4 regions of the Fusibacter sp. JL298sf-3 genome follow, and region 2 is predicted to be linked to each of the others. Evidence: riboswitches for the same ligand, from Rfam matches in the RefSeq annotation. Region 2 holds a riboswitch; each other region holds the start of a gene.
The links. Region 2 has a riboswitch for cyclic di-GMP ahead of ACR6HW_RS11115 (InlB B-repeat-containing protein). Riboswitches for the same ligand answer to the same signal wherever they lie in the genome.
Positions count from the first base shown of each region.

Region 1: another riboswitch for cyclic di-GMP. It lies ahead of ACR6HW_RS13560 (Cna B-type domain-containing protein); the one in region 2 lies ahead of ACR6HW_RS11115 (InlB B-repeat-containing protein).
Region 3: another riboswitch for cyclic di-GMP. It lies ahead of ACR6HW_RS13430 (LPXTG cell wall anchor domain-containing protein); the one in region 2 lies ahead of ACR6HW_RS11115 (InlB B-repeat-containing protein).
Region 4: another riboswitch for cyclic di-GMP. It lies ahead of ACR6HW_RS15165 (hypothetical protein); the one in region 2 lies ahead of ACR6HW_RS11115 (InlB B-repeat-containing protein).

Region 1 is NZ_CM132608.1:2,872,127-2,879,808, reverse strand. It holds gene ACR6HW_RS13575 (DUF5050 domain-containing protein) at 1-453, opposite strand, end outside; gene ACR6HW_RS13570 (DUF5050 domain-containing protein) at 471-3,032, opposite strand; gene ACR6HW_RS13565 (M15 family metallopeptidase) at 3,194-4,129, opposite strand; cyclic di-GMP riboswitch class I at 4,429-4,515, shown strand; gene ACR6HW_RS13560 (Cna B-type domain-containing protein) at 4,544-7,682, shown strand, end outside.
Region 2 is NZ_CM132608.1:2,332,070-2,339,751, forward strand. It holds gene ACR6HW_RS11085 (sensor domain-containing diguanylate cyclase) at 1-1,276, shown strand, start outside; gene ACR6HW_RS11090 (hypothetical protein) at 1,434-1,559, shown strand; gene ACR6HW_RS11095 (hypothetical protein) at 1,712-2,275, opposite strand; gene ACR6HW_RS11100 (hypothetical protein) at 2,562-2,699, shown strand; gene ACR6HW_RS11105 (AfsR/SARP family transcriptional regulator) at 2,927-4,099, shown strand; gene ACR6HW_RS11110 (hypothetical protein) at 4,357-4,575, shown strand; cyclic di-GMP riboswitch class I at 4,603-4,691, shown strand; gene ACR6HW_RS11115 (InlB B-repeat-containing protein) at 4,720-7,682, shown strand, end outside.
Region 3 is NZ_CM132608.1:2,837,036-2,844,717, reverse strand. It holds gene ACR6HW_RS13435 (thioredoxin) at 1-926, opposite strand, end outside; gene ACR6HW_RS13430 (LPXTG cell wall anchor domain-containing protein) at 1,049-2,608, opposite strand; cyclic di-GMP riboswitch class II at 2,646-2,727, opposite strand; gene ACR6HW_RS13425 (hypothetical protein) at 3,042-3,449, shown strand; gene ACR6HW_RS13420 (hypothetical protein) at 3,630-3,920, shown strand; gene ACR6HW_RS13415 (EAL domain-containing protein) at 4,096-5,829, shown strand; gene mgtE (magnesium transporter) at 5,842-7,158, shown strand; gene ACR6HW_RS13405 (diguanylate cyclase) at 7,212-7,682, opposite strand, start outside.
Region 4 is NZ_CM132608.1:3,169,284-3,176,965, reverse strand. It holds gene ACR6HW_RS15180 (hypothetical protein) at 1-113, opposite strand, end outside; gene alr (alanine racemase) at 210-1,394, opposite strand; gene acpS (holo-ACP synthase) at 1,418-1,789, opposite strand; cyclic di-GMP riboswitch class I at 2,050-2,135, shown strand; gene ACR6HW_RS15165 (hypothetical protein) at 2,160-2,393, shown strand; gene ACR6HW_RS15160 (UBA domain-containing protein) at 2,614-3,066, shown strand; gene ACR6HW_RS15155 (DUF4342 domain-containing protein) at 3,089-3,583, shown strand; gene ACR6HW_RS15150 (response regulator transcription factor) at 3,720-4,409, shown strand; gene ACR6HW_RS15145 (sensor histidine kinase) at 4,393-6,015, shown strand; gene ACR6HW_RS15140 (HutD/Ves family protein) at 6,202-6,816, opposite strand; gene ACR6HW_RS15135 (3'(2'),5'-bisphosphate nucleotidase CysQ family protein) at 6,828-7,622, opposite strand; gene addA (helicase-exonuclease AddAB subunit AddA) at 7,636-7,682, opposite strand, start outside.

The DNA.
Region 1 (7,682 bases), 540 kb from region 2:
CCTCAAGGGCGCATTATCCAGTTCTACCGTATAATAAAGCTTCTCCCCATAGAGATACGCCGCTGAAGACGGTGCCTTTTCAATTTGCGTCAGTTCAGTGCCATCTTTTCTCATCTTATAAACGCGATAAGGGTTATCGTATTCGCCAACCTCTTCTAAGGGAGCGACAAAGTACAGCCAGTCGTCTTTATCCCATAAAAAGCTCACGCCAGTATCCAGCAGCACTTCTCGCGTCGTTCCATCGCGTTTCACTTTGTTCAGCCGGTACATTTCTTCAGAATGTACAACATCGTCTGAGATGTAGTAATACGAGTCGTCTATTGCCATCTTCTTAAAATGCATCCAGTTCATTGCCGCATAGGGTTCGTCTCCTAACGTTTTTTCTTCACCGGTGCTTTGGCAGCCACTTAGAAGAAGCAACATTAAAAGTAATATGCAACTGTATTTTTTCATATGAGCACTCCTTTTCACTAGTCGTTTGACAAAGGAAGAACCGGCTCAATTGGCGGCGACTTCACTTCAATGTAACGAATCAGCGGGTGAGCCTTTAGATACGCTTGTTCTCCCCCTACTGTCCGCGCTACTTCATCAAGAGGCAATTTATTTTTCTCTCGCATTTCCGGTGAGAGCATTTCAATTATCCGCAAAACATCTTCTGTGGGTATACCATAATTTTCCCTTATGAAATAAGGCATTGCAATGATATCCTCCATACCGTAGAGCACCCCATTTACCACGCGACCAACTTCGCCATAAGTTTCTCCTTGAGCATACTCAGTACCATCATCTGCCACTTCTTTCGGGGGACTTGTATCCTGCGTGCTTTGAGGTAGCACTATTTTTTCGAGGCCTGTCCCATCGGTCTGAATACAGTACAAATTGAAAGAATCACCTTTATCTGAAGCCTTCGCATAAAAGTAGAGCCTATCGTTTAGACACATTAACATCTCATCGGAAATCTCCAATGGCATATCGTAGCAATCCGTTTTGCCCGTTTCATACACGATGCGACAAAGTTTATTTCTACTCTCCCCTTCAGCCTTATCAATAAAATAAGCGCAAGTTTCATCATACCAAACCATTTCACTCCCAAGCCCCAGCAACCGTTGCCCTTGAGTTCTTACATCCACACACCTCCAATTGATTTTATAAGTATTGCGGTCGACTCTGAACCGTGAAGGCCTATCCGACTCGTTCCCCCATTCATAAGTGTACTCTTTTCCCGTTTCCAAGTTCCTCATTTCAAAATTTCCGGTATAGCTATCGATGTAATAAAGCTTTTGACCGAAAACCACATAGTAGTAGGGCGAAACCCCCGCCACCTCTTTCTTTTCACCAGTCGTTGTGTTGTAACCGTGCAACATCCAACTGCCTACGCTGTTAGACTGTACAATGTAGTACAACCAATCACCCGACAAATACGCCCCTGTGGAGGGATCTGTTTCAATCACGGCAAACTCTGTACCGTCTTTTTTCATTTTGCACACCCTATCTAGGCTACCATACCATTCGACCTCGCCAATAGGCGCAACAAAATACAGCCACGCTCCTTTTTCCCAGATAAAGCGTACCCCTGAATCCATAAGCACCTGCTGCTGTTTGCCGTCTAGGCTCACTTTGTAAAACATTTCTCTGCCCTCCAATGTGACTGAAATGTAGCGATACGCCTTATCTATTGCCATCGTCTTATGATGCATCCAGTTCATTGCCGCATCAGGTAACTTTTCGGTAGGTCCCCATTCCTCAGCGAAGTCTACGGTATTTTTAGAAGTCTGAGTCCATGACTCTATTAGATCGATATGATTGTCATAGATTTGCGGCGGCAGACCTTCTATAAAGTGCTCCACTAACTCATTTGTTATGCCGACATTCAACCGCTCTGCTTCTGTTAGCATCAAAACCTGTTCAATATCGTACGGTGCGCCGTCTACAACTAATAGCGCGCCTTCTGGAACTGTCTCATGGGGCTCACTACTAAACTCTTTCGTATGTGATTTCGACTGGTTACGCTCTACATTTTCAGATAGTTCGACTTTCTCAAGGCCGCTCCCATCAATTTGGATGCGGTACCAATGGTACACACTGTCTTTTTCTTTTGGACGTGCGTGGAAGTAAAGCCAGTCCTCCATGCGCATCAGATAGTTGTTAGATACAATTAGCGGCACGTCAAACACCTGAGTTTCCCCTGAAACGTAATCGGTGTAGCATACGGTGTAATCGTCCATATCTTGCTTTTCTGGCTCTCGGTAGTATATATGATAGGCACCCTCTTCTTCGTATTGAACAGCGCGCCCACCGGTGCCTAAAGGCTCCACTTCCATTGTCTCGAGATTGTATCGATTCCAGTTCGCATAAAAATAATCATCTATGATGTTGAATACACCACCAAATGTGGCAATCTCATCTGAAAACACTTTGTTTTCCAAAGTCTCTAAATCTAAATACCAAAGTGTATCGAACCCATGAGTCATATAGTAAAGGCCCGAACCAATTATCATATAATCTCTTGGGTAGATGTCTTCAAATACATGCTTTTCCTCAGTAACAATATTGTAAGCACATAAATTCCTCAAGGGCGCATTATCCAGTTCTACCGTATAATAAAGCTTCTCCTCATAGAGATACGCCGCTGAAGACGGTGCCTTTTCAATTTGCGTCAGTTCAGTGCTGTCTTTCTTCATTTTATAAACGCGATAAGGGTTATCGTATTCGCCAACCTCTTCTAAGGGGGCAACAAAGTACAGCCAGTCGTCTTTATCCCATAAAAAGCTCACGCCTGTATCCAGCAGCACTTCTCGCGTCGTCCCATCGCGTTTCACTTTGTTCAGCCGGTACATTTCTTCAGAATGTACAACATCATCTGAGATATAGTAATACGAGTCGTCCATTGCCATCTTCTTAAAATGCATCCAGTTCATTGCCGCATAGGGTTCGTCTCCTAACGGTTTTTCTTCAGGCGCTTCTAAAACAGTTCCCCGACATCCGACCAACGTCAACAAAAGTACCATCACAAGCCATTTATACCCCTTCATATGTATCCCCCATAAAAAAATATTTTTTTATAGTTTAACATATTATCGCCGGAAACGTCATCTTAAACCCTTACATTTTTCAGAAAATTACAAAAACCCAGTGAAGAAGCAATGACCTCCATCGAGGTGACAGAGGGCATTTCGTCGTCACTGGGTTTTAATTATTTTGAAGGATTGACGAGGTACATGGCGTGGTACGCGTCAAAAGTGATGTCTTCTGTTTTTATAAATTCTGCCACTTCTCTTCCGACAAATCGATAGTGCCAGGGCTCATACATATACCCCGTTTCCCCTTCAAGTCCCTTTGGGTAACGTAAAATATAGCCGTAAGTGTGCGCGTTGTCAGAAAGCCATCGAAAGGCCTCCGTATCTTCAAACCGCTCGGCAATCTGGTTGAGGTCTATGGCGAGCCCAGTCTCGTGTTCAGAATGTCCCGGACGCGCAGAAAAGCGATCGGCTTCAGATTTACCACTACGTGCCACATAGTTGTCGTAGAGGCGTTTTTGAAAATCATGTGTCCTGTAAGCAGAGACAATGGTCAAGGACACGCCCTCGGCTTTTGCCGCACTGTGCATCTCTACAAAAGCATCTAAAGCTCTTTGGTCGAGTCTGTAGGTCTTCGAATCGTTCAAATGATAGGACGCCGGCACATCAGTCAACTGTTCGATTTTGTAGTCCGCAGGAATTTGATTGAACTTGTTGCAGAGTACCATAAGCGTGTTCATCTGCGCTGCCGGCTCAATGGCATCGTCGCTGTAAAATGCGTAATCGAGCTTCATGTTGACCTCTCGCACCACACGCGCATCGTCGTATTCAGGGTAACGCGTAGCATATGCCTCATACCGCTCGGCATTTTCTGACGTGTAATAAGGCACCTCTTCAAAAGGCAAAGCCGCCTCCACAGTCGGTGTCTCAACTACCGGCTGCGCTTCTTCTGCCATAGGGGGTTCCGCCACTGCCGGCACTTGTCCATCTTCTGACAACATACTTTGAATCCCCTTAAAAGCCCATCGCCCTCCTAATACAATTAGTGCCAATACTGTGAGTACCCTCACGCGAAACCAAAAACGCTTTTTTTCAATTTCCTGCCTAGTCATCTCTTACTCCTGTCATATCTTTTTATTGAGGTTGAATTTCTTTTAATATTATAATGGAAAAAGCCCAATTTATCTACTTTTCCTATCGTGAAATCAATAACAAAGGTTTACTTTTGCTGAAATTGCGTATTATAATAAATACAAGTTAGAAATTGGGGGCATCTGTTTTTCACAAGTGATTGTCATACCGATAATCCTACCAAGCATTCCATCAATCAATACATACATCATCTGTGACTACTGGGGGATTCCATTTCTTACACACATGCCGATAGAAAACTCTATCCTTATTTTACATGTAACGAAAAAGGCAAACCTAGCGAAAGCTTGGGACGCAAAGTCTGGAGTCTAAGGTGGTTTACCACGATGATCGTCCGACTGCCAAAATCAATTTTTTGGCAAAGGAGTGTTTACATGCGAACCAAAAAAATCTTTTCCCTTCTATTGAGCTTACTGCTCATAGTCGGCACCTTGCCGCCACTGTCTTTTGCAGCGGCATTGACGCCGATATTGTCGGATTCTGGCGCCGATGCGCCAACACCTCTTCCGACCGCGCTCTCTGACGGACAAGTATTTACCGATAAGTCCGTTTACGACATGGGCGACGGCAACTTTGAAATCAAACTCACCGCACTCGGGCAAAACTTCAAACTGGACAATCCCGATCCACAGGAACTCATCGACGTCTTACTGGTCCTGGACCGCTCCGGTTCAATGGGCAGCAACGGCAGAATGACTTCCATGAAAAACGCCGCAAAATCGGCTATCGACAAGATTCTAAGTGTCGACGGCAACCGCGTGGCGATTTTGCCGTTCAGTTCTTACGCCAATTACAGCAACCGCGTCGACTTCACTAACAACGCGACGACGCTTGAAAACAAGATCGACGACTTGGAGGCAGATGGTGGTACATTTACACAGGACGCTTTCAGAGACGCCAGCAGAATGATGACCAACCGTTCCGACACCTCTCGCAAACCAATTATCATCCTTATGAGCGATGGCTACCCAACTTACTACTACAAGAAAAACATGTTTGGAACTGAATACCGCGGTGGAAACGGTGCAAACAGCAGTGGTGACCACGTCTGGGAGACTGTAAAAGAAGCCATGAAGGCGAAAAACGCCACCGCCAACCTCGACATCTACACCATTGGTTTTGAAATTGGGACATCACCCTACGCCATTGCCACCCTCATGCCGACAGAATCAAATACTGTCTATTACAGAGGCGGCGATGCTTTCAACCACAAATACTGGTCTGACGGTAGCAGCACCACTGTCGACGGCGCTTCTGAGCTCCTCGACATCATCGTCGATATTATCGACCCGTACATCAATGTCAAACCAATTGAAAAGCTCTCGTCTGGCACTTATTCAAACGTCGTCATCGAGGACGTTCTCGGAGACGCTTTTGAAGTGGACGGCGCCCTTCCTACAGGCGTCACACAAGACGGCAGCAAACTCACTTGGACCATCCCGGGAGATGAATTTAAAACAATGGACTCAGGCGCCACTTCTGTAGACACTGAGAAAGTCAACGCCGTTATCATCAAAGTCAAACTTAAAGACTCGGCGTCTGCTGGAACACACTACACCAACGATAGCGCCAAGTCGAAATTTACAGTACATGAAGGCAACCCATACACACCGTATGAAGACAATCGTGGCAGTTTACTCGAAACGACACTACCAAACAACGGTTGGGTCGTCCTCACTATGCCGAACACCGAAGTCGCCCTCACCATTAACAAAACGGTCACAGGGCCGGTAACTGGTGACAACACCTTTACCATTAACCTCTACGATGCGCCGACAGGCGGCAACCTCGTCAGCGGCCCTCACGCCATTACCGTTTCAGGTGCCGGTACAGCAAGTAAAGTCGCCCAACTCAGTATTGAAGACTCTAAGTTCGATGCAAATGGTCAGGTGACTTACTATGCAGACGAAATCGATACCGCCCCTGAATTTTGGAATTACGACAACAGCGCGCGTAAACCGATTCTCATCAACAGAGGCGATACCAGCGCATCAGTCACTTTTACCAACCAATACGCTCCAAAAGGGTCTGTTGCCGTAACCAAATCTTGGACAGGCAATGGTCCGAAATATGACATTACGTTTGAACTCCAAGAAAAAATTGCCGAAAACACATGGCAAAAAGTCGGCGATGCCTACGGTATTTCTGCTGGGAGCACAGCACCTGTGGTCATCGGTGGCTTGGATCTGAATAAAATCTACCGCATCGTCGAAACACCGATTCCATTGGATTACGATGCTGAATACAGTCAAACGACTTTCACTTTTACACCGACAGCTCTGGAAACGGAAGTCGAGATCACTAACAATTACAACACGCCAATCGGCACCATTGAAATCAATAAAAACTGGTCAGACGACGACAACGCGTCCGGTAGAAGACCGACTCAACTTCAATTTAAATTGACCGGTCCAAACGGGACAGAAATGCTCACAATGGTTCCCGACACCTCAGACAACTGGCAGAAGATTTACCAGACAGAAACTTTTGGCACTTATACCATTGAAGAAGTTGTCCCACAAGACTACACCGTCACAGGCAATCCGCTGAGCGCAACCATTACACTTTCACCAGTTGCCGGCCGAAAAGCCAGCGTGACGTTTAACAACACCTATGTTGAACCGACTGCCACTGTTACAGTGAAAAAGGCGTGGGCGGAAGACAACAACCACCTCGCTTTCAGACCGGAAACCATAACCGCTAAGCTCTACCGAGACAGTACTTTTGTACAAGATGTAGAACTCTCATCAAGCGCTTGGGAAGTCACTTTGGAGAACTTGCCATTTGGCACTTACACGGTGGAAGAAGTCGCAGTTGACGACTACACCACTACCTATAGCGCACCGATTGAATTGACCATCGACGGCGAGCGCACTGGAACCCTGAACATTACGAACACATTTAACAACCCAACCGGTAAGTTAAACGTCGTGAAAAACTGGGTTGAAGACGTTTCACCAGACCTCGTCAGACCGGCGAGTATCGACGTCACCCTTTACGGCTCAAATGGTCCAATCGACACCATCAACTTAAGTGCAAGCAACAATTGGCAATATACGTTTGAAGAACTCCCTCTAAACGACACCTATTATGTCACTGAAAGTTCAACAGACGCTGAGAAATTTGCGAATTATGAGCAAAATATCGTCTACTCTACAGGTGGCACCAGTATCGCGTATGGTCCAAACACGAGAGAAGCGACTGCGACTTTAACCAACACCTACGCTAAAGGCACCGTTACCATCACCAAATCTTGGGTCGATGGCAACAACCCAGAGGCTGAACAACCGTACCAAGTTGAAGTCTCTCTATACAGAACAGTGCATCAAAACCTCATGCCGGTTAGCTTAGAAATACCGGTCGAACCGGAACAGCCTGCTGATGAAGAGCAACCGGCTGACGAAGAACAGCCTGCTGATGAAGAACAGCCTGCTGACGAAGAACAGCCTGCTGATGAAGAACAACCGGCTGACGAAGAACAGCCTGCTGATGAAGAACAACCAGCTGACGAAG
Region 2 (7,682 bases):
AAAAGTGCGCATTGATAAAACGGACGATGGCGCTGTCGTACGGGACGAAAGCGTCCTTCAGTATAAAAAAAATCGGTACTATGTGAATGAGGCCCTAAGATTGCCAAGTCGATCGGTTTATATTTCACCTATGGATCTCAATGTTGAAAATGGAAAAGTAGAAGAACCTTACAAACCCACCATACGTTTTTCTATGCCTATTTATGATAGTTCTGAAACGGTTCAGGGGGTGATTGTTTTAAATTTACTTGGGGAGTATATTTTGTCCGGCGTAGAGCAAATTGGGGATCAAAGTGAGGGCGAGTTTTTTTTACTCAATAAAGCAGGCTATGCACTGGTGTCAAAGGAACCGGAAAACAATTGGAATTTCATGTTTGTAGATAGACGCGAGCAGTCGTTTAAGAACATGTACCCTGAAATCTGGAATAAAATCGAACACGGAGAAATGCAGTTTTTAGTGGACGATGGCATGGTTTCAGTGGAACCGATTGATTTGTCGTATCAGTTTGAATCGACTAAAGTGGAAGCGCATCTCTACGACATTTTGACGGGTGAAGATCGCTGGTATGCGGTTACTATAGTTGGCGCGACAGACAAATATCGTGAAGTGTTTTTAGAAGGGGTTTTGGATTTTTCAATAGAAATATTTAAACACTACAGAATGTTTTTTGTTTTAATACTTAGTGTGTCGACTTGTGTCAGCTATATCATTTATTCGAGGCGTAAAGCCTATATGAAAATTCGTTATCATTCTGAAATAGATGATTTGACCCAGGTTTACAACAGACGTGCAGGCATTGAACTCATTGAAGCTCGAATGGCAAAAGGTCTTTCTAAAGATTCTATGATAAGCCTTTGTTACATCGACATCAATGGCCTTAAAGCTGTCAACGATACTTTGGGCCACGTTTCAGGAGACGCGTTAATTATTACGGTTGCGTCTGAGATTAAGTCTGCTATTCGTCGAGATGACGTGGTGGTTAGGCTCGGTGGAGATGAGTTTCTACTGATGCTGAATAAAGTCCCTGCAACTCAAGCAGAGGCGGTTTGGAAGAGGATTGTGACCCGGTTTGATTACATCAACAAGACAGAAAATCGAGCGTATGTTGTCAGTGTTAGTCATGGTATTGTAGAAGTTACAGATACTAAAAAGTATACGTTAGATGAACTGCTTCATATCGCTGATGAAAAAATGTATGAAGAGAAAAAGCGTATCAAACAAGACGTGACTGTTTTAAGGGACGGTTCTTTTGTGCCAGAATCCCCTAAAAATTGACAGGTGTTCTCGTGGTAGTGAAGCTGTTTGAACGGTTTGGTGCGTGAAGGGCATTGTGATAAATGGGTTTCGTGTAGGGCAAGGGGGCTTTGCGCGGCACAGGTGGACGCAATGAACGAAGTCATGGATTTCTTCTGTTTTCAATGGGTTGAGGGGGATGAGAGACATGCCTGTGCCGCGAGGGACGGTTCTTTTGGGCACATACTTGGGTGAAGAAAGAGGCGCCACCAGCGATGGTGCGCTTTTAAAGGGCGTTAGAAGAAAAGAGACGGTGTCCCTGTGACGCCGTTTTTTTATGTGGAGAAGAGGGGGCGATGGGGCGGTCTCTGAATGTGTGAAAACCGGCACACACCGGTAGTTGAAGCGGCGGCGCCGGTTTTGTGAGTTGGAATAAATGGTAAATTAAAGGCGAATTGTGCCCAAAAGAACCGTCCCTTAAAGCAAAATCTTGTTGAACACCTCGGCATCGGTCTTAACGCCAAAGATGCGCTTTAGCACCGACAGCACTTCGCTGTTTTTCTTGAGGGCGTCGAGCGCGTAGGGCCTATTGGCTTTTTTTTCATCTTGGTTCTGGCGCTCGTCCATGAAATCGACTAGCGTCATGCGCTTTGCACGGCGTCGTTGCGCCTTTTCCTCGGGGCTGTGTTCCACTTCAAACCGTTGGCCGTTGACGACAACCCAGCGTTTTTCATCGTCGACGCCGAGCTCTTCCCATTTGGGATCGCCATAGGTGGTGTGGCTCACAATAGTGTCGAAGGCGTTACGGTTGATTTGAACGGTCGTTTCTGCAGCAGTCCCCTTGTCTACTGAGAGAGGTCCCGAAAGTGTGCCGGGACTCACGGTGTTGAGGGTGCCTTGTTTGGTGTAAGTATCGATGTCGTACGCATGGGTCAATGAGCTGTTTTTAAAGGGTTTTTGTGCTCCTCTTGACTGCGAGAGCGCATTTAGCGCTGAAATTTGCTGGACATTGAGTCCGGCACTTCTGCTTGTTATTTTCATAATTTATCACCTCAAAGACATTATCGGCAGGTTGGCGATTAAACTGAGCCAGGGGGGACGGTTCTTTTGTGCCAAAATCCACTAAAAATTGACAGGTGTTCTCATGGTAGTGAGGCGGTTTAAACGGTTTGGTGCGTGATGGGTGCTGTGATGAAAGGATGCGATGTGGGGCGTGGGGGCTTTGCGCGGCACAGGTGGACGCAATGAATGAGGTCATGGGTTGACGGTGTTTTCAATGGGTTGAGGGGGATGAGAGACATTGCCTGTGCCGCGAGGGACGGTTCTTTTGGGCACATACTTGGGTGAAGAAAGAGCCGCCACCAGCGATGGTGCGCTTTTAAAGGGTGTGAGAAGAAAAGAGACAGTGGCATCGTGGCGCCGTTTTTTATGTGGAGAAGGGCGCGTAATACGCCGGTGGCTATAGGTGTATAAAACGGCGCGAACCGGCGATTGAAGGAGCGGCGCACATAAGTGGAGTTGTAAAAAAAGGTAAATACAAGGCGAATCGTGCCCAAAAGAACCGTCCCCCCAGGTGGTGCAATATAAACAACTATGGTATAATAAAAAATTGAAAAGGCACATCCATTACAACATTAAAATCATTGTAAAATAACAACTACCTATATAACAAAAACAGCAGGAGGCGTCATCATGTTACAGGTTCAAACACAGCCTATCAAAGTACATACGCTTGGACATTTCGACGTCGTCAAAGACAACCGATCGCTTGTCACGGCAAATGCCAGCGCCAAGAAAATCTGGGAGCTGTACAAGTTCATGCTCACACACCGCGAACAGCCCTTCACTCCCGAAGCTCTTATCGACCAGCTTTGGGTGGCGGAAGACTACCAAGACCCGCGTGCGACGCTGAGACGTCAAATGCACCGACTCAGAAAAATACTTGAAGAATCCGCAGAACAGGACAAAACAGGCGAGACGCTGACCTTTGAAGGCGGGTACTACCGGTGGAACACAAACGTTCCGATGGAAATTGATGCCGAGGTCTTTGAGGCCCTCGTGCACCAAGCGGAAAACACAGCGGATGCCGATGCGGCGCTGAGCTACTATCTCGAAGCCCTCCAACTCTACAAAGGGGACTACCTGCCCGATTGCGTCGAACAGCATTGGGTATTTTCCGTGCGCTACCACTACCGGCGCATTTACCTCAGAGCGGTTACCGGCGCCATTGAGTTGCTCAAATGCGGCGCAAAACACGACGTCGTCATCGACATTTGCCAAAAGGCCATGAAAGTCGACGTCTACGAAGAACCGTTCCACATCTACTACATGGAAGCCCTCGCAGCGCGCGGGGCCCACAAACAGGCACTTGAACACTACGAACACATCACGGGTTTCTTCTATAGAGAGATGGGCATCAAGCCCTCGGAAGAAATGAAAGCCGCCTACAAGACATTGCTCAAAACCAACAAAGGCGAAAACGTATTCGAAGCCCTCGACCAGAGTGCCCCCATTGACAACGCCTTTTACTGTGACAAAGAAGTCTTCAAGTCCATCTTTGAGCTGGAACGGCGCAGGAGCGAGCGGTCGGGCATCGACTTCAGCATCGCCGTCATCGAACTCAAGCCCATGCGCACCCAAAGCCTCGCACAGGGCGAACTGCGCTTCAAACTGTTAAAAGACCACCTCATGACCCACCTGCGCAAAGGCGACAGCTTCACCCAATGGGACGACAGACAACTGGCGCTCCTATTGCCCGGCGTGGACAGCCCCTTGATGCAAAAAGTATTGACCCGCGTCCTCAGCACCTTTAAGGGCAACGAAGACGTTAAAATTTCTAAAATAGAACACTTGGCGGCCAAATAACACGCGTTATCGCTTCCACATTAAAAAACCGCAACCGAAACCGACGAGGATGACAAGGGCAAACACAGCCCTTGTTTTTTTACGCCCTAAAATGCCCTAAAACGTCCTAAAGGCTTCTGATGTACCCCGAAATTTCTTCAAAACAAGCCGTGTCACGCAGATGTCACACAGGTGTACGGCACATGTCACAGCGGACTGGTATACTGGCTACAGTAGAACGAGAAATGTTCGCTTAGAGCTAAGGAGGCGATGAACACATGAAAGGTCACACAAATTTTTTAATATCCGTTCAGCGACAGGAAAATCACAGCTGGCAAGGTACCATTCAGTGGCTCGATTCCGGCAAGACCGTTCACTTTCGAAGTGAACTGGAAATGCTGGCGCTTATGGACGAAGCCGTCAAACAATCCGGTGAGGCAGAGGAAAAACGCTCATGGGATGAAGCGAACACCATTCAAGTTGTAAAAGGTCTGTAACCGCAGCTCGAACGCGGTAACATAGAGAAACCTTATGGGCAAACCCAGTGAAAGCTGGGGACGCAAAGTCAGGAGTCTAAGGTGGCCGAGGCCATGATGACCGTCCGACTGCCAAAAAATATAAATTTGGCGAAGGAGATAACTATGAAAAAGAAAGGTTTATCTGTTGTATTGTCGGTGTTTTTAATACTGACATCGTTTATGCCACTAACTTTTGCGGTGGAAGCGCAAAGTCCCGAGGCATTTGGCAACCTCGACATCGTCGAAACGACCAACAGCCCAAGCGCAACAGTCGCCGCATTGAGCGACGGCCAAATCTGGGCGGGCAAAGAAGTCACCTATAAAGGCGACGGCACCTTTGACATCACATTGAAAGCTGCCGGTCAAAACTACGCCGTAGAAACCGTATTGCCACAAGAGCAGTACGACGTCGTCCTCGTTTTAGACCGTTCCAGCTCCATGAGAGGCGGCGGTCTCACCAGTGCACAGACAGCTGCACGGAGCGCCGTTGAACAGCTCTTAACCGTAGAAGGCAACCGCGTCGCCATCGTATCGTACGCAGGTGGTGTACAGCGAAACAGCGGTTTAACAAGCAGTCGTCGACAACTCGATAGTGCCATCAACAGCCTGAGAGCTGACGGCGGTACCAATATCCAAGCGGCTTTTGTAGAAGCGCAAAGTATTTTGGGCAACAGAAGCGGGAGCGATGCCGAGCGCAAGTCCCTTGTCGTCCTTATGAGCGACGGCGAGCCGACGTACTACATCGACGCCTCAGGTGTTCGAAGAGGCGACGGTACACTTCAAGGTGAAGTGTTTTCGCGAACAGCGGCATGGCACACCATTGAACAGGCCAATGTACTGAAAAACAGCATTTCAGGTCTCCAAATCTTTACCATCGGCTTTGGCGTGGACAGCGCTTCCGGCAAAGCGACATTGATGCCGACGGCGGCCAATACCGCAGAAATGCGCGTAGAAAGCGTTGTACAGAAGCAAACGTATACCGAAAAGGGCGCGTTTCAAGTCCGTCGTTACAAAGAGTGGGAGTTGTTTGGGGGATGGTCTGATTGGTCAGAGTGGGCACCTACAGGCGCCGCTCGAAACACCGTCGCATCAGACCACTCGAACTGGTCGGATGCCGATCGCTACCCAAGCGACCTCAGAACAGAATACACGGCGCCACTTTTGAAGGGTTCTATTGTAGACATCGATAAATACTCTGGATGGGGTGTAAAATACGAAACGGGTTACCAATCGGGCGAAAGACAAGCGACAGCTTACAAAGTCGTCGACAGGGAAATCCCTTTTGCACACCAATACTGGTCTGAAGGCAGTTCTTTGACATCGGGCAACACCGATGCGTTAATCAAAGCGTTTACAGACATCGTTAAGAAAGCCACTGATGCAAAACCGAACAAAATCGACGAAGTGGACAGCTATTCAGACGTCGTCGTTACCGATGTACTCGGTACGGGCTTTGAATTGGTTGATGCCCCACAAGGCGTCACTTACGATGCCACCACCGGCACGGTAAAGTGGACCATTGAAGGGGAAGCTTTTGAATCACACGCGTCGGGCACAGCAGCCGTAGATGCGGCACTTGTCCAAAGCGTCACTTTCGGTGTAAAACTTAAAGCCGATGTGACAGCGGGCACTTACAACACCAACCAATCGGCCTCTGTCGCCTTTGAAGTGGCGAAAGACAACCCGACTTACACGACGACGCCAGTAACCGTTCCGGTTAGCGGCAACGGTACAATTGTCCTCAATGCGGCACAGGGAACTATCGTCGAAAAACACGTTTTCACAGACGACAGTCAAACCGTTGCACCGCAAACGCATACGGGCAATGTCGGCGAGAGCCGTACCTTTGAACCGATGGACGTTGCACACTACACGTACACCGTTTCACAACCGGAAACAAACGGCACCAGCGCGTTAACGTATACAAGAGCACCACAGACCATCGTCTACACTTACGCACCGATGACACACACGTTGACCACTGCTGTGGAAGGTGAAGGCAGCGTCACAGGTGCAGGCACCTATGCAGAAGGCACAGAAGCCACAGTCACAGCAACACCTGCAGAGGGCTGGACATTCGTCGGCTGGGAAGGTGCTGTAAGCGGCACTGAAACAAGTGCAACCGTGACAATGGACGCAGACAAAGCGGTAACGGCTGTGTTTGAAGAAAAAGCCGTACAATACACCTTGACCACCGGCACAACGGGTGAAGGGTCCGTAACAGAAGGCGGCACTTACGAAGCGGGCACAGAAGTTACAGTTACTGCAACACCTGCAGAAGGCTGGACATTTGTCGGCTGGGAAGGTGCTGTAAGCGGCACTGAAACAAGTGCAACCGTGACAATGGATGCAGACAAATCGGTAACGGCAATCTTTGAAGAAATCGTCGTCGAACCGACAGAATACACTTTGACCACCGGCACCAAAGGTCAAGGCTCAGTATCAGGTGGCGGCACCTATACAGAAGGTACAGAAGTCACTGTAACAGCAACACCTGCAGAGGGCTGGACATTCGTCGGCTGGGAAGGTGCTGTAAGCGGCACTGAAACAAGTGCAACCGTGACAATGAATGCAAACAAATCGGTAACGGCTGTCTTTGAAGAAACGCAAACGACACCAGATCCCGATCCGGTAACAGAATACACACTTTCTACTGGCGTAACCGGCCAAGGCTCCGTATCAGGCGGTGGCACGTATACAGAAGGTACAGAAGTCACTGTCACAGCAACACCAGCAAGCGGCTGGACATTCGTCGGCTGGGAAGGTGCTGTAAGCGGCACTGAAGCAAGTGCAACTGTGACAATGGATGCAAACAAATCGGTAACAGCAATCTTTGAAGAAATCGTCGTCGAACCGACCGAATACACTTTGACCACCGGCACCAAAGGCCAAGGCTCCGTATCAGGTGGCGGCACGTACACAGAAGGTACAGAAGTTACTGTAACGGCAACACCTGCAGAAGGCTGGACATTTGTCGGCTGGGAAGGTGATGCAAGCGGCGGCTCAAGTGCAACTGTGACAATGGATGCAGACAAATCGGTAACGGCTGTCTTTGAAGAAACGCAAACGACACCAGATCCCGATCC
Region 3 (7,682 bases), 500 kb from region 2:
GCATTGGCGCCGAGTTTAATTTCATTTTCAGATGACGTCTCTCGAATATACCCTACACGCGTCCCGTCAGAGAACACTTTTTCATAGTAGGCCGTATCAATTAAGTAATCCAGTGCCACCTGTATCTTCGGGATAAACTCAGAACGCTTTGTAACTTCATAGCTTTCTATTAGTGCGTATGTGCTACTGGCGTGCCTTAGGATATTGTAGTGGTTAATGGCTCGCTGAAAATAGGGAAAGACCCCGTAGTGATAAGCGCCACTGTCTTCCACTTGTCCCGCTAAATACTGAGACGCGTTATCTATCATTTCGTATAGTGTCCCGATATTGTAGCGCTCTCGCTTCCTCTGACCGTTAAAATAAGGCGCTGTTGACAAATCGACAAAAGTTCTGCCATCGAAGAAAAAGCTTTCCGTTTGAAAGACAATGACTTGCCGTATCATCCGCTCGTCAATCCAAAGTTGGTGTCCCGAATTTTGCTTAATGTAGTGATGCACATTACGCCAGTGGATGCGCTTCTTTTTTTGCTTCTTGTCTTCGACGATAAAAGCATTGGCGTTCATTTCCTGTTCCAAAAATGCCAACTTAAACGCAGGGTCAAAAGAAACACCCTTTCGATAATAATGCAGCTTAGCACCTAACCATTCTTCCTTAAAAACTTTGTACGGCAATACAGCCGTCTCTCTCACCCAATCGACTTTCAGCCATTTGGGAAAATGTCCTGTCTTTTGGATGTGGCGTTTCAACTTATCCGCCGCTTCATCAAAGCTCAGAGCATACGTGTCCGAATGCCCCTTAACCACGGTAGCCCGCTCCTCGCCATCTGTAAACGATAGAAACACTACAGGCTGAGCCTGCGATGCACGCTCTTCTGAGACACGTGTTTCAAAGTAGTTTTTTACAACATTAATCATCTTATTTTCCATACAAGTACCCCTTACGCCACTCAGATTTATACGAAAAAAAGTTGCCATATAGCGTCTTATAGTTTCTCTATATGACTCTATTATAGCAACTTTTAAACTGTTTCGGCTAATATTTTCTATCTTTATTTCTTGCGTTTGATGTAAATGCCCAATGAAGTCATCAAACTGCCAATTCCTGCAAACATTCCCGCTGAAGCTTGTCCTGTTTGTGGCAATGCGTCTCCCAATGGCACCTCTTCTTCAGTTAACTCAATTTCAGTGGAGAGATCTACTGCTGGTCCTTCCGGAACAGGTTCTTCTTCAATTATTTCGGTACCCGGTCCCTCTGGAACAGGCTCTTCTTCAATTATTTCAGTACCTGGTCCTTCTGGAGTCGGTTCATCTGGAAGGTCTACGTCAGCATCGGCGTCGGCATCGGCATCCGCATCTGCGTCTGCATCAGCGTCAGCATCGGCATCGGCATCCGCATCGGCATCAGCATCTGCATCGGCATCGGCATCTGCGTCTGCATCGGCATCTGCATCGGCGTCTGCGTCGGCATCGGCGTCAGCATCGGCGTCGGCATCAGCATCAGCATCGGCATCCGCATCGGCGTCTGCGTCGGCATCAGCATCGGCATCAGCGTCTGCATCGGCGTCTGCGTCTGCGTCTGCATCAGCATCTGCATCGGCATCGGCATCGGCGTCGGCATCAGCATCGGCATCAGCATCGGCATCAGCGTCTGCATCTGCATCTGCATCTGCATCTGCGTCGGCATCCGCATCAGCATCAGCGTCGGCATCAGCATCAGCGTCAGCATCGGCATCTGCATCAGCATCTGCATCGGCATCTGCATCGGCGTCTGCATCGGCGTCTGCATCGGCGTCTGCATCTGCGTCTGCATCTGCGTCTGCATCTGCGTCTGCATCCGCGTCGGCATCGGCATCAGCATCTGCATCCGCATCGGCATCAGCGTCAGCATCGGCATCGGCATCGGCATCAGCGTCTGCATCGGCGTCGGCATCTGCATCGGCGTCGGCATCGGCGTCAGCATCTGCATCGGCATCTGCGTCAGCATCTGCATCTGCGTCTGCATCGGCGTCAGCGTCTGCATCTGCGTCGGCATCCGCATCAGCATCAGCATCTGCATCGGCATCGGCATCGGCGTCTGCATCGGCGTCGCCATCGTCGTCCAAATCAAATTCAAAATTAAAATGGCTGATTTCAGGTGTTTTCCCGCCGTTGTTCTCTGGTGAGTACAAACCTGTATCAGCATCTAATCCCGTTCCCGCATAATCGTAATAATAATAACCATTGCCACCTTTTACATAAACGCCGGTTACGATAACATCGTCATCAGTTGCCACGTTTATCGACCAATCCATGTATCGCCCATCTTCATCAAATGTTATGTCAATGACTACCGTTTTGCCCATGTAATTGTAGGTCACTTGGAAAGTCGAACCATCCCATGTGTCACCGACAACGTCGGTTTTATGCGCATTGGCGTGAGACGGTGTGTTTCCCGAGTGCTTTGTCATAGAGCTCGACGAAAGTGCGTAGGCACTACTCGCGCTAAAAACGTTCATTAGTGCAAAGCTACCAATCAAAACAGTGGTTAATATCTTTCTCTTTATTGCTTGATTGGCTCGCCATGCTTTTTGCTTTCGGTTAAACCCATTGTAAGCTGTCCTTTTTTTCATATACAACACCCTTTCTCGATGGTGTGTCTACACCATTAAGTCAAGGTCGGTTGCACTACTTGCTCCTCTCATTTCAAGTGCCCAAATACGAAATGAGGTTCATCACACCCTTACGATTTATTGACGTAAATTTAATTAATCGGTTATAAGTGGTTACATTATATTTATCGGTTGAATTTGATGTTAACTTTATACCCACTCACATAGACCCTACGCATTTTATCACACTTTTTTAGACCTTTGAGGCCTTTCCAGGAGGTTTTATTTAAGGTCAATTGGGTATAGATGATAATGAAATTATAAAAGATAAAGTACGAGGGCGTTACATGTTGACCCCGCGGTCATCTGCATACGCCTGCTCACCATATGAACGAATGCTATAGAGGTTGCTTTTTCAATCAAATCGTCGAAGTCGGATTCGGATATTAATTTCATGAGAAATAAAGTCTATAGTAACAGTAGTTTAAAGTTTGTTTACAACACCTTAGAGACAATGGTAAACGATTCCAATCGTTCTTGTTCAGAGCGCGCTGAGGCACTGGGGTATCTTTTAGAAATAGACGACTTTCTTATGAGCTATTACAACATGCTTCAAAAGGCGTCTCAGCTACTGAAACACGCCGTTGCCTATCTGTATATCGGCCAAATCTATGCGCTCCAGTACAACAAAGGCATGGCTTTTTACTACTGGAGTAAAGCCAATGATTGGGCTGTTGCAAACAATGATTTTCATTTCGAAGCCGACGCCAATTTTCTAAAGGGACGCCTCTTGTACGAGTTAATATGGACCCACAAAAGCCAAACGCTACTTCTTAATGGAAAAATATCTGTATCTAAATAACAATTTTCGAGAGACAGAGGCTCAAGAGATTCTACTGCCCTATGTGCAACAACATACAACACTCCCCCTTTCATTGCTCAAGTTAATTGAAGAAGATCTGCCTGTTGAAGAAGCACTGATACTTCTAAGTACTTATCGAGGATTTGACGAAAAATCGACGTAGAAGCTCTTGACAACTACATGACAAATACAATTCGATTCCTCATGGCCAAATCTTACTACGCCCTCGATTCGTACAAAAAATCTGCGGAATTGCTCATTGCAGTGGAAGACATTTCAGCGTATGATATGAATGATTACGTTAAACAATCAGTACGTTCTCAACAACTACTCAACGCCCTAGAGAGAAATGCTTCAATGCGTCTCATCCGCTACCCCAAAACGCCCCTTAGGGTGCTCGTAGCTTTTTTAGTGCTTTTCTCACTAACACTTGTCGTTATCGGCTGTGCAAGAACCTGTCCAGTGGATTGAAGCACTGATGGTTTTTTAGCGAAAATCATATCACCGTTAGCGTTGATCTATTGACGACATGGACTGAGGATTTCGATAGAGACTTTCAGCTCTGCGACACCTTGCTCTACAAAGCAAAAGTCAATGGTCGCAACCAATTTTATTACCAATAATCCCGTTACGAAAAGGAGTTGCCATGTTTAAACGACAAATCGAATTGATTCGAAAAAATCCCAAAAAGTATTTAAGGGAACACCTTCTCCTCTTTGAAGATGCGCTGGATTCGGTTTCGACTGACAACCTGTTATTTCTTATGCTCTCCAGTGCCAACTACGAGTCCGTTTACTATTTCGATAAAGTCAAAGCGCAGTTAGAGAGCAAACACGACGAGTTGAGCGACCCACTTCGCGCCTACATCTACTTCTGTGCAGAAGGGATTATGTCGAGGAGCATTATGCAACCGACTAATGCACTTAGAAGCTTCGTCAACGCATACGATCGAGCACTTCTATTAGACGACCCTGCACTTATTGCACGGTCTCTTGTTCATCTAAGTACCTCGTTTCACCTCATTGAAGACCTGAGTCTATCCATTTCATACGCAACAAAAGCTGTAGAAATGACCCCATATGTGGACAACCCGGCTCTAAAAGGAGACATCTATATGAACTACGGTTTTCTCCTGCACGAACGCCATGAGCTAAAAGCCTGTCTTAACGCTTATCACCACGCCGAAAATTACTATGCCAAGCTGGATGAACGAGATGAGTATCTCAACTACTGCGTTTTACTGGTCAATATCGGCGAAGCCTATTTTCAATCAGAAAACAGTTCGAAAGCCATTTCCTACATAGATACAGCGCTTGAAATTGCAAATAAGCAGGGATTCTTTCCCTTTCTACAAGGCTCTATTAAGATTATCTCAGACTACTACCGTCGAAGCAATCAATTGGACAAAGCCAATGACATTTTAAATATGTACCTGGACAGTCACATTAAAATGACGTTAAATCGTGAGAAGCCTGCTGTTGTAAAGCACACAGGTTCTTTGCTGAAAGAACTTGAAAGCATTCATCATTTGGCTTCTCAAAACACACAGCTTGCAGCGGAACTGGAAAGTTTACACGTCATTTTACAGAGGCGCTCCGACCATACGACATTAAAAGAGGACATTATTCACACCATCGCAGAGGGCTTAAAGTCCAATCAATTCGTCCCCTATGTTCAGGCAAAATGGGATACGAATACGCGAGAAATTATCGGAGGAGAAGTTCTGGCGCGCTGGCATTACTCAGATGCCGACATTCGCACCCCCTACGCCTTTATCGACTATATTGAAGACACGCCCCTTATAGGTAAACTTACCGAGGTGCTCTTAGACGCAACTTTCGAAAGCCTCGGCGACCTGCTCAGCAACCGCCGTCAGTTTAGAATCAGCTTTAACCTCTCAGCGTATCAACTCGTTCACCAAAACATCGTCGGTCTTTTGGAACACCACTGTGTGAAGTACGGCATAAAACCCGATCAAATTGAGCTTGAAATTACTGAGCGCACATTTTTTGAAAACGATAAAAAGGCCATCGAACAACTGCATCACCTTTGGGGAAACGGCTTTCACTTGTCGTTGGATGATTTTGGGTCGGGGTATTCAGCCCTTTCGAGCATTCTCAGTTTGCCTCTCAATACAGTTAAAATCGACCGCAGTCTTATCAAGGACATCGATTCCTTTGAAAAATCGGAAAAACTCTTTATCCACATTGTCGAAATGCTCGGTGATTTGGGGATTGAAACTGTTGCTGAGGGGGTTGAAACTTCACGCCAATTGTCTATAATTAAAAAGACTGCCTGTAGGATTTGTCAAGGGTATCTGGAACAGGCCCCTATGACCACTGAGGATTTCAAACATTACTTTTATCAGCACAGCCAATAAAGGAGTTGACCTATGGTAAACATCATTGAATTCATAAAAAATGCTCCCATCTCTACTATTTTAAGCGAAATCGACGATATTCACCCCGTGGACTTTCTCGAGTCTCTCAGCCATTATGAAGGCGACAAATACGCCATTTTGGAAAAATTACCCGACGATTATATCGCCCTTGTCATCGATACCGCAGAAGACGATGAGAAGTTCGAATTGCTCTCATACTTTTCACAAAAGCGAAAAAAACAAATCATGAACGAAATGTCATCAGACGAGCTCGTCGATTTGCTCGGTTATGTTGAGGAAGACGAAAAAGACGCCTTGATTTCCCAAATGAGCCATGAAGATGCACAGGAAGTTCAAACCCTACTCTCCTATAAGAGCGATACCGCCGGCGGTATTATGGCGACCGAGTTCATTGCCATTCGCGAAACGATGACCATTGCAGATACAATAGAATATTTAAGACAGGTTTCTCCAAACTCAGAGACGCCCTATTACATTTATGTCGTAGACGAAGGCGGGGTTCTAAAAGGTGTGGTTCCTTTGAGAGAAATTATCATCGCAACGCCAGACCGGATTATTTCAGATATTATGAATACGAGCATTATCAGCGTTCCCGACACAATGGACCAAGAGGATGTCGGGATTCTCTTTGAAAAATACGGTTTCATGGCCATGCCGGTAGTCGATGCAACCGGTCGACTCATCGGTATCGTAACTTTTGACGATATCTTTGAAATTATTAAAGAAGAATACACAGAAGATTTGTTCCGCCTCGCCGGATTAGATGAGGAAGAGAAACTGGAAGGGACCATTCGCGGTGCTGTCGCTTCGAGACTGCCCTGGCTAATTGTCAATCTTTTTACCGCTCTTTTAGCCGCCGGCATGGTTTCTCTATTTGAAGGAACCATCTCAAAGATTGTAGCGCTAGCAGCATTTATGCCCATTGTCGCCGGTATGGGCGGCAACGCAGGTACTCAGACGCTCACAATGATTATTCGAGGGATTGCCCTCGGCGAACTCACCTTTGAAAATCAGAAGAGCATCTTAGTAAAGGAAGCTTTTATCGGACTGATTAACGGCTGCTGCCTCGGCTTACTTATCGGTGCACTGGGTGCCTATTGGGAAGGGGATATCGTCTTTGGCATCGTTATCGGATCCGCTATATTCCTCAACCTTATTGTCGCTACGCTTTCAGGGTACTTTGTCCCCCTCAGTCTCAAAAAAATAGGCGTTGACCCTGCACTGGCATCTTCAATTTTTGTCACCACACTTACAGATGTTTTAGGTTTTTTCTTCTTTTTAGGCCTTGCCACTGTATTGCTTTTGTAATTGACTTAGAACTCAAAAAACGCTTTAAAGCCTTTGCTTTAAAGCGTTTTTTCTTATATATCTGAAATCATATCCATGTGTGTGCTCACGATACCGGCGACATAGGGATCAAACTGACTGCCCGCGCCTTTACTCAATTCGACTGCCGCTTCTTCAAAGGTCAACGCCATCTTGTACGGTCGCTCGGAAGTCATCGATTCCAGTGCCTCTAAAACAGAGATAATTCTGGAGAGCAGCGGAATCTTGTTTCCCGATAGATTTCTCGGATACCCCGTGCCATCCCACCACTCGTGATGTGAGAGGACAATCTCAGCAATCGGGGCATAAGCATCTGTGCTTTTGAGCAACTGATACCCTATTTCAGGGTGCTTCATAATCTCTTTAAACTCAAGTGGAGTCAAGGCCGTGTCTTTGTAAAGAACAGCTTCAGAAATGGCGATTTTTCCCACATCATGCAGAAGGATAGCCTGCTCAAGGTCTTCTTCTTCTTGTCTTGATAAACCGAAAAATGTCGCAAGGCGTTC
Region 4 (7,682 bases), 840 kb from region 2:
CTCTCATAGCCTTTTTTCATTTTCTCTATCGCTATGAGATGCTTACGTGAAATATCGACACTGAACTTTTTAGCCAGTTCTTCTTGTAGTAAACCGCGCGTATGTGTTTTCATAAAAATACCCCCAGTAAAACATTTAAATGTCCATACCGCGCTATCTTCTCCGTGTACAAGTTCTAACTTGCCTTGTAGATTATCATACCACATTTTTTAAAAAAAATCATGCATCAAATTAAAATCTTCGACATGTAGAATACTTGCATTTTGAAAATATACTCTCGGTACGCGTTTTCCAACCATACAAACAACTTCATAGTTAATCGTACCCAAATACGATGCATACACATCAATACTTATATCGTTACCTTCAGTTATACCGAATAAGACCACCTCGTCGTCTCGCTTCACTTCGAGATCCGTCACATCCACCATGCACTGATCCATGCAGATGGTGCCGACTATCGGGCGTTTTACACCGTCTACAGACACCTGTACGCGCCCTGCCAGCAATCTGGAAAAGCCGTCTGCATACCCAATGGGCAATGTGGCTATTTTACGGGTGCTGTCGGCGACAAAGCGATGACCGTAACTGACGCCGTCGCCGCGTTCAATCGTCCTGACTTGAGCGATGCGCGCTTTAAGCGACATGGCTTCTTTTAGTCGGACTGTGGAACGCCGCACTGCTTTTGAAGGGTATAGACCGTAAAGCATGATGCCGGCGCGCACCATATCGAACTGATACTCGGGTAAATCGATAATCCCAGCACTGTTCGACACGTGTAGCCGTCCATAATCAATACCGCGTGCCTTTAAAGCATCCGTCACCGAACAAAAGCGCCTCACTTGCTCGTGGGCAAATGACTTGTCCGCCTCATCAGCTTTGGCAAAGTGCGTAAATACCCCTTCTATCTTTATAGAGGGCAATGCACTTATGTTTGAAATAATCTCTACTGTCTCAGCGGTTGCGGGAAATCCCAGACGGCGCATCCCGGTATCTACCTTTAGATGCACCTGTGCCGTCTTTCCCAGTCTACCGGCAAGTGCAGACAGAAAGACCGCTTGAGTTTCGGTGAAGAGCGTCACCATAATGTCGCAAGCGAGTGCTTGCTCCAGATACGCCTCCGGGGTGTACCCCAAAACGAGTATCGGAACGTCTCGATAGACGTGGCGAAGTGCTAAGGCTTCAGACAGCGTCGCCACCGCAAATTGGTCGGCGCCGTTATCCAACAGCGTTTGTCCGATGTGTACGGCACCGTGACCGTAACCGTCGGCTTTAATCACCGCCATTACCGCGACGCCATCTTCGACGACGCGTTTCACCTCGCGCATATTGTGTGCCACACAATCCAAATCTATTTCTGCCCACACGGGGCGCAACAATCCACTGGCTTCCATATATAACCTCTTCACTCCCTATTTTAGTATATTGCTATAACAAATGCAATGGCGTGTTCTGCAGTATGCGAAAGTGAAATTTCAATGGCTTTTAAACCGTCTTCTTCTGCGCGCTCCCGAGCCCTGCCATACAAGGTGACATATGGCTTCCCTAGGGAATCACGTAAGATTTCAAGTTCGTTTAAATCAAAGCCTCTCACCCCGGTTCCAAAGGCCTTGGCAATGGCTTCCTTTCCCGCAAAATTTGCCGCAATTGTCTCTGCGCGCCCGTTCTTTTCTTCAAACAGCGCGCATTCTTTTTCTGTAAAAAAGCGTCTGACAAAATGTTCCTTACGCGTTATTAAGGCCTCAATTCGCTTGATTTCAACGAGATCGACCCCATTTTTTATCTTCATAGCAGACTCCTTCCACAAGATACATTATACACATTTTTCATAGTTTTGTGTTAAATTTTTAATAATCTACGCCGTGTTCTTTCTATTCAAAGAACTCTCAATACACCTTGAATTCCAAATATTTTGTGTTGTTTGAAATCATTTGGGTATATTGCACCAAAAGACCTTCAGAGGTTCTTTGTGACTTCTGACTTATTTTAAGGATAAACCTTGAAGTTTATACACTGTTCATTATATAATGATAAAGGCTAAATTGCCCTAGCAGATAAAGGCAAAATTACCGAAAGGTGATGACGCAAAGTCATGGGTCTAAGGAGGTTTCCTCTACGATTGCCAGACTCCCAAAGCAAAAGACGATGGAGGCATTAAAATGACAACAGAATTCAAACAAGCGATTTTTCAGTTTGTCAGTGAAGAATACGTGTATCAATCCCACAGTGCGCCACCTAAAGAGACGGTACTCAGTGATTTTATCGCCAAAGCCGAACACGGCAACGAAATGGCGACCATCTTCTTAGCGGAATGGTACCACGATCTCGTACACCGACAGGAGTATCGCTCAGATACCTTAAAAAAACTCAAACTCTTCTTTATGGGACATTAACATAATCAGCCTCTAGTCGCCGGACTTTAGCCGGTGGCAAGGGGCTTTTTTACGCGCTTTTCCAAGGAATAAGATACATCGTACCAAATATGTGCTTTGGCGTCAATCAGCCCCCTGGATAAATTCTAGCTGTTTTTTAACCTTTTGTAAGTGTCATATTAATCATGAACGCCTATAATGAGTTCAAGAGTTCGGTACACTGCTCAAAAAGGAGGTTAACATGTCGATAACACTTGAACAAATCGATCGCGTTATTGAACGAACCGGAGCCGATTATGCGACGGCGAAAGCAGCGCTGGAGGCATCGAACGGCGATGTCATCGAAGCCATTATCCAAATCGAAGGCGACACAACCGACACCGGCACAACTGACGACGCTTTTCAAGGTGAAAAGCCGGAACCCGAATGGCAGGAAAAAGCCAAATGGGCCTTGAAGAAAGCCTGCAAAGCCATCGAGTTCTCACTCAACATCAAAGTCATCTGGAAGAAAAATGACGTACAGCTTTTCGAAGTGCCGCTCTTACTCGTAGCGCTCTTCGTCTTATGGCTGATGCCGTTCTCATTAATCGTCATCGCATTGCCGTTTTTCTTCGGTATTAAGCTGTATATAAAGAGCGCGTTCGGCAAGACCAACGAAGTCTCTGAATGGCTGAGACAACGTACAAAATCGTAAACACGTTTATAAGGAGGTTATTATGTCAGTAAGTTTAGAAAAAATTGATATGCTCATGGAAAGAGCCAACATTTCCTACAAAGAAGCAAAAGACGCCCTGGAAAGACACAACGGGGACATGGTGGAAGCTTTAATCGAACTCGAGTCTTCCCAAAAAACAAATTACAACAAACAGAAAAAAGCACAGGGTGAGCGTCGCAAGCAAGCGCCTAGAAGAGATTTCTTCGACGACGTCAGCGCCTTTATTAAAAAGATGCACAAGACGTCGTTCACCATCGGTAAAAAGGGACACAAAGTCCTCGACTTGCCTTTGACCATTGCGTCCCTCATCATTCTGTTCACACTCCCGGTATCGCTTATCATCTTGTTGATTCCGCTCCTACTCGGTTACAAGTTTATCCTCATCGATGAAAAAGGCAAAAAAGTAAACTTCGGCGAGACGTTTTCAGAAAGCAAAGGCGCACCACAAGAAGAAGAAGTTAAAGTGGAACAAGAAGAAGTGGATCGCAGAGCGTAATCCCATGGCCTTGTCCTCCCAATGAAATGAAGCAAGGTGCCCGCCTTGCTTTTTTTCTTTTTCCGCGCCTTTCTCGTGGTATAATAACATTATACAAACAGTTTACCACTGTTAAATCCACGCTTTAGGAGGCAATATGCACAAGATATTAGTGATTGAAGACGATGTCAAAATCGCTCGTTTTATAGAGCTGGAACTCAAACACGAAGGGTTTGAGGTGGCAGCAGAACACAACGGTCGCGAGGGGCTCGAGCGCGCACTTGCCGAGCCGTTTGATCTCATCGTTCTGGACATTATGCTCCCGGGACTCAACGGCATGGAGGTCTGTAGGCGCATTCGTCTCAACTCACAGATTCCGATTATTATGCTCACGGCAAAAGACGACACCATGGATAAAGTCATGGGGCTGGACTTCGGCGCAGACGATTACATGACCAAGCCCTTTGCCATCGAAGAGCTTCTGGCGCGCATCCGCCGCATTTTCCGCACTGTGCGCCAAACGCCGATTTCAAACGCCAACGTCTTCGTCTCCGGCAATCTCGTCGTCGACTACAACCAGTACACCGTCGCTTACGGCGAAACGCCAATTGAGCTGACCAAAACCGAGTTCGACTTGTTGCACTACTTGACAGAAAACAAAAACATCGCCTTGTCCCGCGAACAAATTTTAGACAAAGTATGGGGCTACGACTATTTTGGCGAAACGAAGATTGTCGACGTCTACATCCGCTATCTCAGAAGTAAAATCGACGACCAGTATGAAACCAAGTTTATTCATACGGTTAGAGGGGTGGGATACCTGTTTAAAGATGAAAATAGTAAGTAAAGATACCGTTGCTCAATCGCCGCAGCGACAATCGCCTAAACGGCAAGCACCTAAGCGGCAAAAAAATAAATCAGAAGCGCGTCGCGTCACTCGAAGTGCGCCCAAAACTTCAAAAGCGCCTAAGGCTTCTAAGCGCAAACCAGTGCCAAAACCAGTTCCCAAGGTCGAGCCGGTATACCGCTATGAAGAAGATCCGGAAGCATCAGAATTTTCGAAGTTCACCAACAGAATCGCATCGCTCTTTCGATTCAATATTACGTTTAAACTGAGTTTGGGCTTTAGCATGCGTTTGATTGGTTTTATCCTATTTATGGTCATCGGCCTATACGGCGCGTTCACCTACTACCTCTATTACAGCAGTGAAACCGCCCTCGAGACGCATAAAGCGTACTTGAGCACCGTCTGGGAGACACCTGAAACACCGCTGCCAACAGTCGAGACCTACTTGTCGCACAACGCCCTTACCCTCTATATCTTCGACGGCGATAAGAAGACACTCTACGCCAGCGACGGGAACCTGCTGGCCTACAAAGACGCCATTTGGGAAGACCGATACAAGCTCAGCCAATTTCCGCAATTCCCCAATGCGGTGACTTACGGCACCCTCGACGGGCAATTTTTCGAGAACAGTGCGTTTTACGCCCTGCACCTCAGTCGCACCAAAGCCGCTGAGACATTAGAAGCCACTTTTCCCATTGCCATCATTATCGGCTTAACATTGCTCCTCTCAGCTGCGCGTTCTTCCAGCCGACTGGCGCGAAAGCACCTAAAGCCGATTCACACCATAACGGAGCAAGTTAAAGACATGTCTGCCAACAACCTGAGCACACGGCTCAATGTCAGCGGCACAAAAGACGAGCTCAAAGACCTCGCCAGCACATTTAACAACATGCTCGACGACATCCAACAAAGCTACGAGCGGGAAAAGCAATTTGTATCCGATGCCTCCCATGAGCTGCGCACGCCGATAGCTGTCATCAAAGGGTATGGCGGCATGCTCAAACGTTGGGGCAAAGACGATCCAAATGTCCTAGAGGAAAGCATCGACGCCATTGTCGGCGAAACCGACAACATGCACTCTCTCGTCGAAAGCCTGCTCTTTATCGCCCGCAACGATAAAGGCACCCTGAAAATGGAGAAAAGCGACTTTAACTTCAGTTTGCTTTTAGAGGAGATTGTCAAAGAAACCCATCTCATTGACACCGACCATCAAATTGTCGATACGTTAGAAGAAAACATCTTGTTGTTCGGCTCTTGTGAAAAACTCAAGCAAGCCATCCGTATCTTCATAGACAACAGCATTAAGTACACGCCAAACGGCGGCGAAATCAAGGTGTCACTGACGCAAAACAACGGCTATGCCGTTTTGAGATTGTCCGACAACGGCATCGGTATTTCCAAGAAAGACCTGCCGCATATTTTCGACCGCTTCTATCGCGCAGACAAATCGAGAACGAAGATGAAAGAAAATCAGCACGGCGGCACAGGCCTCGGCTTATCCATCGCCAAAATCATCATCGACCAGCACCGAGGTAAAATCAAAGTGACCAGCGAGTTAAATGTCGGTACCACCTTCTTAATCCAGTTGCCGATAAAAACAGACTGAGACTCTACCATTTTAGCTGATGCAGCTTTCGGCTCAAATCTTGTTGTATACTTTTTTAGTTGTATAAACATTAACAATAAAAGACGGCGCCTGTTTGGGGAGCCGTCTTTTTCTGTAGACAACAGTTTTTTTAAGCCACGAATCAAGTTCAAAATACATAAAATTAAATCTCAACACTACAGGACACTACAAATCGACGATCTGCGCCACAATGACGCGCACATCATCGGTTTCTTTGGTATACTGCATTTTTTTAAAGCGGCGCTCAGACGCTTCCAGCCGGATGATTAACAAGTCATCTGCTTCCGCGCGCACCCCGTCGACGGTTAACGCACCGCTGTAGACGTAAAGGGCAAACAAAGCGCCACTTGCAAGTGCCTCAGCAGAAAGGCTGTCGTTGAGAACACCAGCCGCCCTCTCCGGCTCCCATACGGCTAAATCGCCGCGGGTGTGCCCCTTCAGCATCAAATTAAAGTCCGTCACCTGCCCGACGCTCTTCGTCGACCAGTCCCCTCTAAAGCAATGGGCATCAAAAGGTTCCAAATAGATATCGTACAACTTCTGTCCCTCGTTTTGATGGCTCAGCTTAAGCGGCCCCGTCAACGGCATAAGCCACCTAGTCACACCATTTAACGGCGTGAAATCAGAAGCGTCCACCGCCACAGTGGCTTTCGAAAGTCTGAATCTGAATTGACGCGTGGCAAAAGAGGCGTCTTCCGGGTAGATGTAAAGCTCTGTCGTCTCACCTCCCGACCAGCTCGTCGTCCGGTAGGCGTCGGGTCTAATCCGTTGAACGCTCATGGCATCCCTCCTTAAAGGATCTGTGTCAAATCCACACAATTTTCTTCGCTATTGACAATATAAAAGCCGCGGTTTAACGTGTCTTTTTCCATATAGTCAATCGGCACGCCGTCGAGCTTTCTCAAAACGCCACCGGCCTCGGCTACGATACACTCCATTGCACAAGTGTCCCATTTCCTCGAATGTCCAAAGTTGTAATACACATCGTACAGGCCCTCCGCAATGAGACAACCTTTAATGGCACTGCCCATTTCCGTTACCGTTTCAATTTCATCAGCGTGCTGTTTCAACAAAGTAAGCGTTTTCTCAGACGGATGCGAACGGCTCACCAAAAGGTGATACGGCTTTCGTCTTTTCGACACAAAGATGCGTCTCGGCGTCGTACTTTCACACGATCTGACATAGGCACCCTCACCGCGGATACCGTAGTAAACTTTTCTCGACACCGGCAGATAGACGAGTCCCAAATGGATGTCTCCATCCACGACAAGGCCGATGTTTACAGCAAATTCGTCGTTTTTCTTAATAAACTCCTTCGTGCCATCTAACGGGTCTATCACCCAAAAACGCTTTTTAGTCAGACGACTTTCATCGTCCCTAACCTCTTCTGACAGAAAACCGTCTTCGGGGAACGCCGATTTCAACATGTTGAGGATTACGTGATTTGCCGCAATATCCGCTTCTGTTACCGGCGACGTATCTTTTTTAATAGAGACGTCGAAGTCCGTTTGATAAACGGTCATGATAACATCCCCCGCCGAACAGGCGGCTTCAATTGCAATTTGTAGTTCTTTTTCGTATTTCATAACGCACCAACCTTTACTCTGCTACACGGTAAACTTTTTCTAAATTTATAAAATAAATGT